4 regions of the Aminobacter sp. P4_D5 genome follow, and region 1 is predicted to be linked to each of the others. Evidence: predicted binding sites of a transcription regulator. Region 1 holds the regulator's gene; each other region holds the start of a gene.
What was found. The regulator PhoB, encoded in region 1, activates phosphate uptake and scavenging genes when phosphate is short. The targets are predictions, from matches to a motif close to TGTCATNNANCTGTCAT.
Positions count from the first base shown of each region.

Region 2: AC1DWF_RS15355 (putative 2-aminoethylphosphonate ABC transporter substrate-binding protein) is a predicted target of PhoB. The motif match lies at 972-988, and genes of this name have one in related genera.
Region 3: AC1DWF_RS28540 (RNA degradosome polyphosphate kinase) is a predicted target of PhoB. The motif match lies at 1,028-1,044, and genes of this name have one in related genera.
Region 4: phnC (phosphonate ABC transporter ATP-binding protein) is a predicted target of PhoB. The motif match lies at 1,186-1,202, and genes of this name have one in related genera.

Region 1 covers NZ_JBFUIP010000239.1:564-2,764, forward strand. Annotated here, with positions in the region: partial or broken gene AC1DWF_RS29170 (phosphate ABC transporter ATP-binding protein) at 1-51, shown strand, start outside; gene phoU (phosphate signaling complex protein PhoU) at 93-800, shown strand; gene phoB (phosphate regulon transcriptional regulator PhoB) at 823-1,512, shown strand; gene AC1DWF_RS29185 (hypothetical protein) at 1,650-1,847, opposite strand.
Region 2 covers NZ_JBFUIP010000062.1:18,674-20,874, forward strand. Annotated here, with positions in the region: gene AC1DWF_RS15350 (EamA family transporter) at 110-946, shown strand; gene AC1DWF_RS15355 (putative 2-aminoethylphosphonate ABC transporter substrate-binding protein) at 1,175-2,197, shown strand.
Region 3 covers NZ_JBFUIP010000223.1:3,470-5,670, reverse strand. Annotated here, with positions in the region: gene AC1DWF_RS28550 (FAD-dependent monooxygenase) at 1-642, opposite strand, end outside; gene AC1DWF_RS28545 (zinc-finger domain-containing protein) at 659-907, opposite strand; gene AC1DWF_RS28540 (RNA degradosome polyphosphate kinase) at 1,112-2,201, shown strand, end outside.
Region 4 covers NZ_JBFUIP010000055.1:1,591-3,791, forward strand. Annotated here, with positions in the region: gene phnD (phosphonate ABC transporter substrate-binding protein) at 1-167, opposite strand, end outside; gene phnC (phosphonate ABC transporter ATP-binding protein) at 260-1,102, opposite strand; partial or broken gene AC1DWF_RS14135 (bestrophin-like domain) at 1,264-2,043, opposite strand.

The DNA of each region.
Region 1 (2,201 bases):
AACCCCGACGACAAGCGGACGCAGGACTACATCACCGGCCGCTTCGGCTGAGTGGACGTTTTCGCCGCCGTATACGAGACGAGGAATAAATCATGGGCGAACATACAGTCCGGTCCTTCGACGAAGAACTCCAGCATGTCGACCAGCTCATCCGTGACATGGGCGATCTCGGCGGCTCGATGGTTGCCGGTGCCATCCGCGCGCTGTTGTCGTCCGACCAGGCGCTGGCGCAAAGCGTTGTCGCCGACGACACGATCATGGACGCCAAGCAGCGCGAACTCGACAACAGCGCCATCACGCTGATCGCCAAGCGCCAGCCGATGGCACAGGACCTGCGTGCCGTGGTTGGCGCCATCCGTATGGCGGGGGATCTCGAACGCATCGGCGACCTCGCCAAGAACATCGCCAAGCGTGTCGGCGCTGTCGGCCAGTCGCCGACGCCACGCAATCTTTCGCATTCGATCGATGCCATGGCACAGCTGGTGCTCGACCAGGTGCGGGGCGTCGTTGATCTCTATGTCGCGCGCCAGGCCGAGGGCCTGAAGAACCTGCGCGCCGACGACCAGAAGATCGACATCCAGTACAACGCGGTGTTCCGCGAGCTCCTGACCTACATGATGGAAGATCCGCGCAACATCACTGCCTGCACGCATCTGCTGTTCTGCGCCAAGAACCTGGAGCGCATTGGCGACCATGTCACCAATATCGCCGAGAACGCGTATTTCGTGGTGACCGGCACGCAGCTGCCGCTCCACCGGCCGAAGGTTGAAGAAACCACATCGCCGGTTTCGGCCACCTGAACTCCAACATGAAGGACTGCCGATGATCGCCCCCAAGATCATGGTCGTCGAGGACGAAGAGCCGCTGGGCGTGCTGCTTCGCTACAACCTCGAGTCCGAAGGCTACCAGGTCGAGGTCGTCACGCGTGGCGACGAGGCCGAAATACGGCTTCAGGAAAACGTGCCCGACCTTTTGGTGCTCGACTGGATGGTGCCGGCACTCTCCGGCATCGAGCTGTGCCGCAGGCTTCGGATGCGGCCCGACACCGAACGGCTGCCGATCATCATGCTGACGGCGCGTGGCGAAGAGAGCGACCGCGTGCGCGGGCTGTCGACTGGTGCCGACGACTATCTGGTCAAGCCGTTCTCGACGCCCGAGTTCATGGCACGGGTCAAGGCGTTGCTGCGCCGGGCCAAGCCCGAAGTGCTGTCTTCGATCCTCAAGGTCGGCGACATCATGCTCGACCGCGAGTCGCACCGGGTCTACCGCAAGAAGAGCGAGATCAAGCTCGGGCCAACCGAATTCCGGCTGCTGGAGTTCATGATGCGGCATCCCGGCCGGGTGTTTTCGCGCAGCCAGTTGCTCGACAATGTCTGGGGCGAGACGATCTACATCGACGAACGTACCGTCGACGTCCATGTCGGGCGCTTGCGTAAGGCAGTCAATACCGGCCGCATGCCCGACGTGATCCGCACCATCCGCGGCGCCGGCTACGCCATCCGCGAGGATTAGCGCCGCTGTTCCGTTCTTGCCGCAAGCGGCGAGCGCACCAGTGGCTGCGGCCAGCAGCAGATCAGGCCAATCGGCAGCGTGCCGCCATCGACGCCGAGCTCTACGCACTGCTGACCGCCCGGTCTGCGTGGTGGCGCTCAATCATGAAGATCGCCTGCGCCGCGAAGCTTTGGCGTCGGTCTGATGTAAACAACCTTCTGGTGATTGGAGTGTTGTTCTGCAAGAGCTCCGTCACATCCATTCTTTTGATGGACAACTTCTTCAAGAATGGCAGTTAAAGTTCCGACGATGACACTTTCGTGATCTCGGTGATACCAAAAATTGTCTGTTTTCATGCTAGTTGGCGCTCCGTGCGCAACTTTGTCTCGGTAATTGTTCTGGTGCTGATCACCATCCTCTACGGACTGCCCCTCGATCGGGCAGCGGCCGTAGGCATGAACATTGGCGAGCTGCCGGGCGTAACCTTGCAGGCTGAAGTTACAGCCGGATCCGATGGGTGTTTGCCATCCCCGGAGCGCTGTGTCGGTGAGTCCTCTGACGACCGCTTCGCCAGCACACACTGCCTGGGCGACTGCCCTGCCTGGCAGGCCCGCGTCGAGCTTCCCGCACCGACCCGCGCAGCGCTTTTGAAGCTGCTTCCAGATCCCATGCCGCGTCGCTTGGTGATCGCATCGCTCCTTCGGCCTCCG
Region 2 (2,201 bases), on a different contig from region 1:
GCTCCCTCATTCGCGTCTGGAGGGGAAATGCACTTTTCGAAAGCCTTGGCGCGTCCGTCAGCCGGCGCGACGCAAACCGCTGCCCTCCTCCACATAAAAGTCTGATCGCATGTCCGGTTTCGCGCTTACCATCGTGCTGGTCGCGGCGTTCCTGCACGCGAGCTGGAATGCCGTCGTCAAGGCGGCGAACGACCGCGCCGTCGTGCTTGCCGCCGTCTCCGCCACCCACGCCACACTCGGCACGGTACTGGTCTTGTCGGCACCGTCGCCGTCGATGGAAAGCTGGATCTACATCTTTTTGTCGACCGTCATCCACTTCGGCTACTACATCTTCCTGTTCCAGTCCTACCAGTTCGGCGACCTCAGCCAGGTCTATCCGATTGCGCGCGGACTGGCGCCTGCCCTTGTCGCCTTTGGCGCCTATGTGATGATCGGCGAAACGCTGCCGCCACTCGGCTGGGCCGGGCTCGCGGCAATTACGTTCGGCATCGGCTTCCTGGCTTTCCAGCGGGGTGCCGCGAATGCTGATCCGCGCGCGGTGGGTGCCGCTGCGATCAACGGAGTCCTGATCGCTTCTTATTCGGTCATCGACGGCATAGGCGTGCGCCTGTCCGACAGTCCATTCGGCTATATGGGCTGGCTGTTCCTGCTTGAACTTCCGGTGACATTGTTCGTGCTGTTTCGCCGGCGCGGCGCCACCCACACCATCGATCTGCGCACGGTTGGGCTGGGACTGATCGGCGGGCTCGGCGCTGTCACCGCCTATGGCCTTGTGATCTATGCCAAGACCATCGCGCCGCTKGGCGCGGTGTCGGCGGTGCGGGAATCGAGCGTGATCATCGCGGCGTTGATTGGCCTGTTCATCTTCGGCGAACGGCCCTGGCCGGCGCGCATCGTCTCGGCGGTCATCGTCGCCTGTGGTGTTGTAGCGCTCGCCTTTTCCTGATCGTTTCACCTGTTTGAAACAATGCTGTCACTTGCCTGTCGCACATCTGTGCAGCTCATAAGCTGAGCCTACAGTATCATAAAAAGAATAGATTTTACTTATTGACCCCTCGTTCCCAGTATCAGCCTTGGACGAGGCGCAATCGGGGCAGTCGCGGCACGCGCATCCCTGCTCAGACCTCTCCCAATCAGAACGTGCCAAAGCGATCCAAATGGGAGCCAGATATCCATGAACCAGAAGAAAGCCTTCGTGCTCGCCGCCTTCGCCACGATGATGATGTCGTCGGCGGCATGGGCGGAGACCGAGCTCACAGTCTACACGGCAATCGAAGCCGAAGATCTCAAGCGCTACGCCGAGACATTCAACCAGGACCATCCCGACATCAAGCTCAACTTCATCCGCGACTCCACTGGCGTGGTGACCGCCAAGCTGCTCGCCGAGAAGGACAATCCGCAGGCCGACGTGATCTGGGGTCTGGCCGCGACGTCGCTTCTGGTGCTCAAGGCAGAAGGCATGCTTGAGCCCTACGCGCCCAAGGGCGTGGAACTGCTCAAGCCCCAATATGTCGACAAGGACACGCCTCCGGCATGGGTCGGCATGGACGGCTGGGCCGCCTCGATCTGCTACAACACCGTCGAAGGCGCCAAGCTTGGTCTGACCGCGCCCAAGAGCTGGAAGGACCTGACCAAGCCCGAATACAAGGGCCATGTCGTCATGCCCAACCCGGCATCGTCGGGTACCGGCTATCTCGACGTGTCGAGCTGGATCCAGCTATTCGGTGAAAAGGAAGGCTGGTCCTACATGGACGGTCTGCACCAGAACATCGCCGCCTACACCCATTCCGGCTCCAAGCCCTGCAAGATGGCCGCTGCTGGCGAAACGGTGATCGGTATCTCCTTCGAGTTCCGCGCCGCCAAGTCGAAGGCCGAAGGTGCGCCGATCGACATCATCATTCCTGAGGAAGGCATCGGCTGGGACATGGAAGCCTCGGCGATCGTTGCCGGTACGACGAAAGAGGAAGCGGCCAAGACGTTCATCGACTGGACGGTCACCAAGAAGGCCAACGAGATGTACAATGTCGGCTGGGCGATCGTTGCCATGCCCGGCGTTGCAAAGCCTGTTCCGCACCTGCCCACCAACATCGAAGAAAAGATGATCAAGAACGATTTCGAGTGGGCCGCCAACAACCGCAACGCAATTCTTGCCGAGTGGTCCAAGCGTTACGACTCCAAGTCCGAGCCGAAGAGCTGATCCC
Region 3 (2,201 bases), on a different contig from region 1:
ATAAGTCGTTACCATCGCCGGCGAGCTCAGCGCGGCAAAATGTCGACCGACGTCGCCGTCAGAGGAGAGCGTGGTGCGCCAGGCCAGTTCGCCTGAAAACCGGCTCTTCTCGTTCGGGCCGATAAGACGTCGGCTGGTCGACCAGACGCCGTCTGCTGCAACAAACAAAACAGCGTCGACATTGGAGGCGACACCGCCTTGCGTGGTCGACACCGTGATGCCGCCCGCCTGCGCCTCGACGCCGGTGACCTCGGAGCCGATGGTGACCTCGATCAAGGGGCTTTCCGCGACCTGTGCGAGCAGGGCATGTTGAAGGTCGGCGCGATGGGCAACGAGGTAGGGAGCCTTCCAGCGTCGCTCGGCCGCTGCACCCAGGGGAACGCGCGCCCGTTCAGACAAGGTCGCCGCGTMGCGCAGAACGACCGCTTCCGGCCGCACGGTCGAGGGGCTGACCAGATCGAGCACACCAAGGCGGTCTAGTATACGGGTGGCGTTGGGAGAAAGCTGGAGTCCGGCACCGACTTCTGCCAGCGTCGGCGCGCGTTCGTGCACGCGAACGCCAAAGCCATGTCTTGCGAAGGCGAGCGCCGCAGTGAGCCCGGCGACGCCGGCTCCCGCCATCACGATCTGTCGCGATTGCATGACCGCGGCTTTGTCGTCAGGCTGCGCGGTCGGCGACGTACAGGCAGCCTGACGGCTGTGTCTCGGTCGCCTTCAGCTTGGCCGAGAAGCGATAGAGCGTCGAGCAGTAGGGGCAGACCTTTTCGGCGTCCGCACCCATGTCGAGGAACACATGCGGGTGATCGAAGGGCGGGTTGGCGCCCACGCACATGAATTCCTTCACGCCGATCTCGATCAGGGCATGTCCAGCATCGTTCTGGAAGTGGGGGATGGAGCCGCCGGCCATGGTGTTTTTCCCTTCTGAGGAACTTCGCGCATGAATGCCACGGCTCGCTTGCACGTCCAAGGGATCTGCGACGCCGTTATCCGAAGCGTTTGTATCATAAGCGACAGGTTTGCAAGATGCTGAAATGAAACTGTCGCAATTGCCTGTCAGAGGATAAGTTGAGCCGGATAAGCGGCGGAACGCTGCGGTGGGGAAGGGTTGCATATGAATCAGTTGAGGCCGGTACATACCGATTTCGTCAACGACAAGTCGCCGACCGACGCGGCAGACGGCAACCCCGATCGCTTCGTCAATCGTGAGTTCTCCTGGCTGCAATTCAACAGGCGAGTGCTCGAACAGGCACAAAATCCCAACCACCCGCTGCTCGAACGCGTCCGCTTCCTGTCGATTTCGGCCGGCAATCTCGATGAATTCTTCATGGTCCGCGTCGCCGGCCTCGCTGGGCAGGTGCGCGAGGGAATCACCATTCGCAGCGCCGATGGCCGCACGCCGGAACAGCAGCTCGAACAGCTGCTGCTCGAGGTCGAACGCCTGCAGGAAGACCAGCAGAAGAGCCTGTCGAGCCTGATGGAGTTGCTCAAGCTCGAAGGGATCGAGAGCATCTCCGCGACCGACCTCACCAAGGATGAGAAGAAGTGGCTCGAGGACCACTTCATGGAGCAGATCTTCCCGGTCCTGACGCCCCTGTCGATCGACCCGGCGCATCCGTTTCCGTTCATCCCCAATCTCGGGTTCTCCATCGCGCTACAGCTGCGTCACCGCAAGAACGGTGAGGAAATGACGGCCTTGCTGCGCCTGCCGGTGGCCCTGCGCCGCTACATCAGGCTGCCGGACCGCAAACGCACGGTGCGGTTCATCCCGATCGAGGAGACGGTGAGCCTGTTCATCGGCAAGCTCTTCCCCGGCTACGAGGTCAAGGGTTCCGGCACGTTCCAGATCATCCGCGATAGCGACATCGAGGTCGAGGAAGAATCCGAAGACCTGGTGCGGTTGTTTGAGACCGCACTCAAGCGCCGGCGGCGTGGGTCGGTGGTCCGAATCGAGTTCGATAGCCAGATGCCGGCGGCACTACGCGAATTTGTTGCCGGCGAGCTTGGCGTTGCTGCCAACCGGGTCAGCATTCTGAGTGGGCCTCTGGCCATCAACCAGATTTCCGAAATCGTCGCCGTCCCGCGCGACGACCTGAAGTTCCCGCCGTTCAATCCGCGTTTCCCCGAGCGTATCCGCGAACACCGCGGCGACTGCTTCGCGGCGATCCGGGAGAAGGACTTCGTCGTCCATCACCCTTACGAAT
Region 4 (2,201 bases), on a different contig from region 1:
AGCACGGCCGGAAGCTGGTCGGCCAGGCACTGGAAGTTGCGCAGGCGGTCGGCTTCGTTTTCGCCACCGATCAGGCCGATGCGGAATTCCTTGAGGTCTGCGGCATGAGCCGAGCCGATCGCCAGGACGGCGAGCGAAACGGCGCTCAAAAGTGCTTTCTTGAACATGACAAGTCTCCAGGTTGGCCCAGCACCTTGCTGGGTCGATTGCAGTTGCTGATTGCAGGCCCTTGACGCGGGCGAGGCGAACGCGAACGGCCTCAGAGCGAAGCGTATGCGGGCTCGAGAGGTGCGGCGGATATCGCAGGCTTCGCCCTTGCCGGGCGGATGCTGGTGGAAGTGATGGCTTCGGAGATTTCGGCGCCATCGTTGTCGGCACCGTAGACCGTGCGCACTGCGTCGCGGTTGAGGTCTTCAGGTGCGCCGTCGAAGACGACCGCGCCGGCGGACATGCCGATGATGCGGTTGCAATAGGTGCGCGCGGTGTCGAGCGTGTGCAGATTGGTGATGACGGTGATGCCTTCGCGCAGGTTGATGTCCTGAAGCGCGTCCATCACCACCTTGGCGTTGAGCGGATCAAGCGAGGCGATCGGCTCGTCGGCGAGGATCAGCTTCGGCTCCTGCATCAAAGCGCGGGCGATGGCGACACGCTGCTGCTGGCCACCGGACAAAGTGCCGGCTGGCTGAAGGGCTGTGCGGGCGATGTCGAGGCGTTCCAGTGCGGCGATCGCCCGGATGCGTTCTTCGCGGGAGAAGATCGAAAGCAGGTTGAGCGCGGTCGAGCGGTGGTTCAGGCGGCCGAGCAACACATTGGTCAAAACGTCGAGGCGCGGCACCAGGTTGAACTGCTGGAAGATCATGGCGCAGTCGCGCTGCCAGCGGCGGAGTGAAGGACCACGCAGCGACGACACTTCGGTGCCGTCGAAGACGATCGAGCCCTGGCTCGGGTCAATCAGGCGGTTGATGGTTTTCAGCAGCGTCGACTTGCCAGCGCCCGAGCGGCCGATGATGCCGACCATCTGGCCCTGCTGGATCTGGAGGTTGACACCGTTGACGGCGACGCTCTTGCCAAAGCGGCGCGTGACGTTGCGGATTTCGAGCATCGTGGTTTCCCTGTCCTGTCAAGGCTTTCGCCCTTTTCAGGCATCGGCCTAGACCCGGGACATGAAGCTGCAATGTCAGGACCATGTCAGTTTTGTTACGATGCACAGGTCGGCGGCCCGCAATTGGCTGTTGATTGCATCCAAATGCGAATTCCCTCCCGTCAGCTTGCCTCCGGTGGCGATGCGATCTCCTTTTGCAGACGCTCGTAGGCGCCTGGACTGAGTGCTCCCGGCGGGCTGTACGGATTGGAAAACGCGTAGATCAAGAACAAGATGATGCCGGTGTAGGCTCCGACAACCGAGAGCAGCATGAGACTGCGCCGCTCGGGCGCGTAGGGGTAGTAACCGAATGCGATCAGGACCACGCCCGACACCGCGGCGAACCAGAACATCACGTTGATGCTGTCGGGACCATGATTGTCGCGCTTCACCCGAACTTCGGCGATCGCCTGCATTTGCCTGAGCATATGATCGCGCAGGCTTGTCTGGCGCCCGGTTGCGGGAACGAGATCGAGCACAGCGCGATAGGCGACGTCCCATTGGTCCCATGCGGTCTATGAAAGCTCGCCGGAGGAACCCAGCTCCGCCCATTCCTGTTTGATCACCACACGCAGATATCCAGATAGCGCCTGCTGGATGGCTAAACCTTGCTCCAAGCCGTAGCGCTCGGCGTCATAATAGACATCGGCGATAGCGTCGGCTTCGGTGGCGCTATCGTTTTTGAGCTGCTGGTATTCGATCATTTCCTGCGCGAAGACCAGCGCAAGGATCAGCCCGTGCAAAGCGGCGATACGCACGACGACGGACGATGCCAGTTCGTGGTCCTTGCCTTCGGGGTCGCCACCGGTGATGAACCGCATGGCCAGATAGGAGCCCAGCGTCAGGAGGATCGTCCCGCCTATGAAGGCGGTTCCGAGAATCGTGCTGCCGATCATCTGCATCGTCCAACAGTCGTTCGGGGCGCAAGGTTGGCGGCAGTGTATCGGCAATTCCAGGAAACGCCGAGATGCCTGAATTGATGAGATGTCGCAGTGCCGAGAAAAAAATGCAACAAGCCCTGACACTACACTTGTTAGTCATTATATGAGGGCTGACGTCA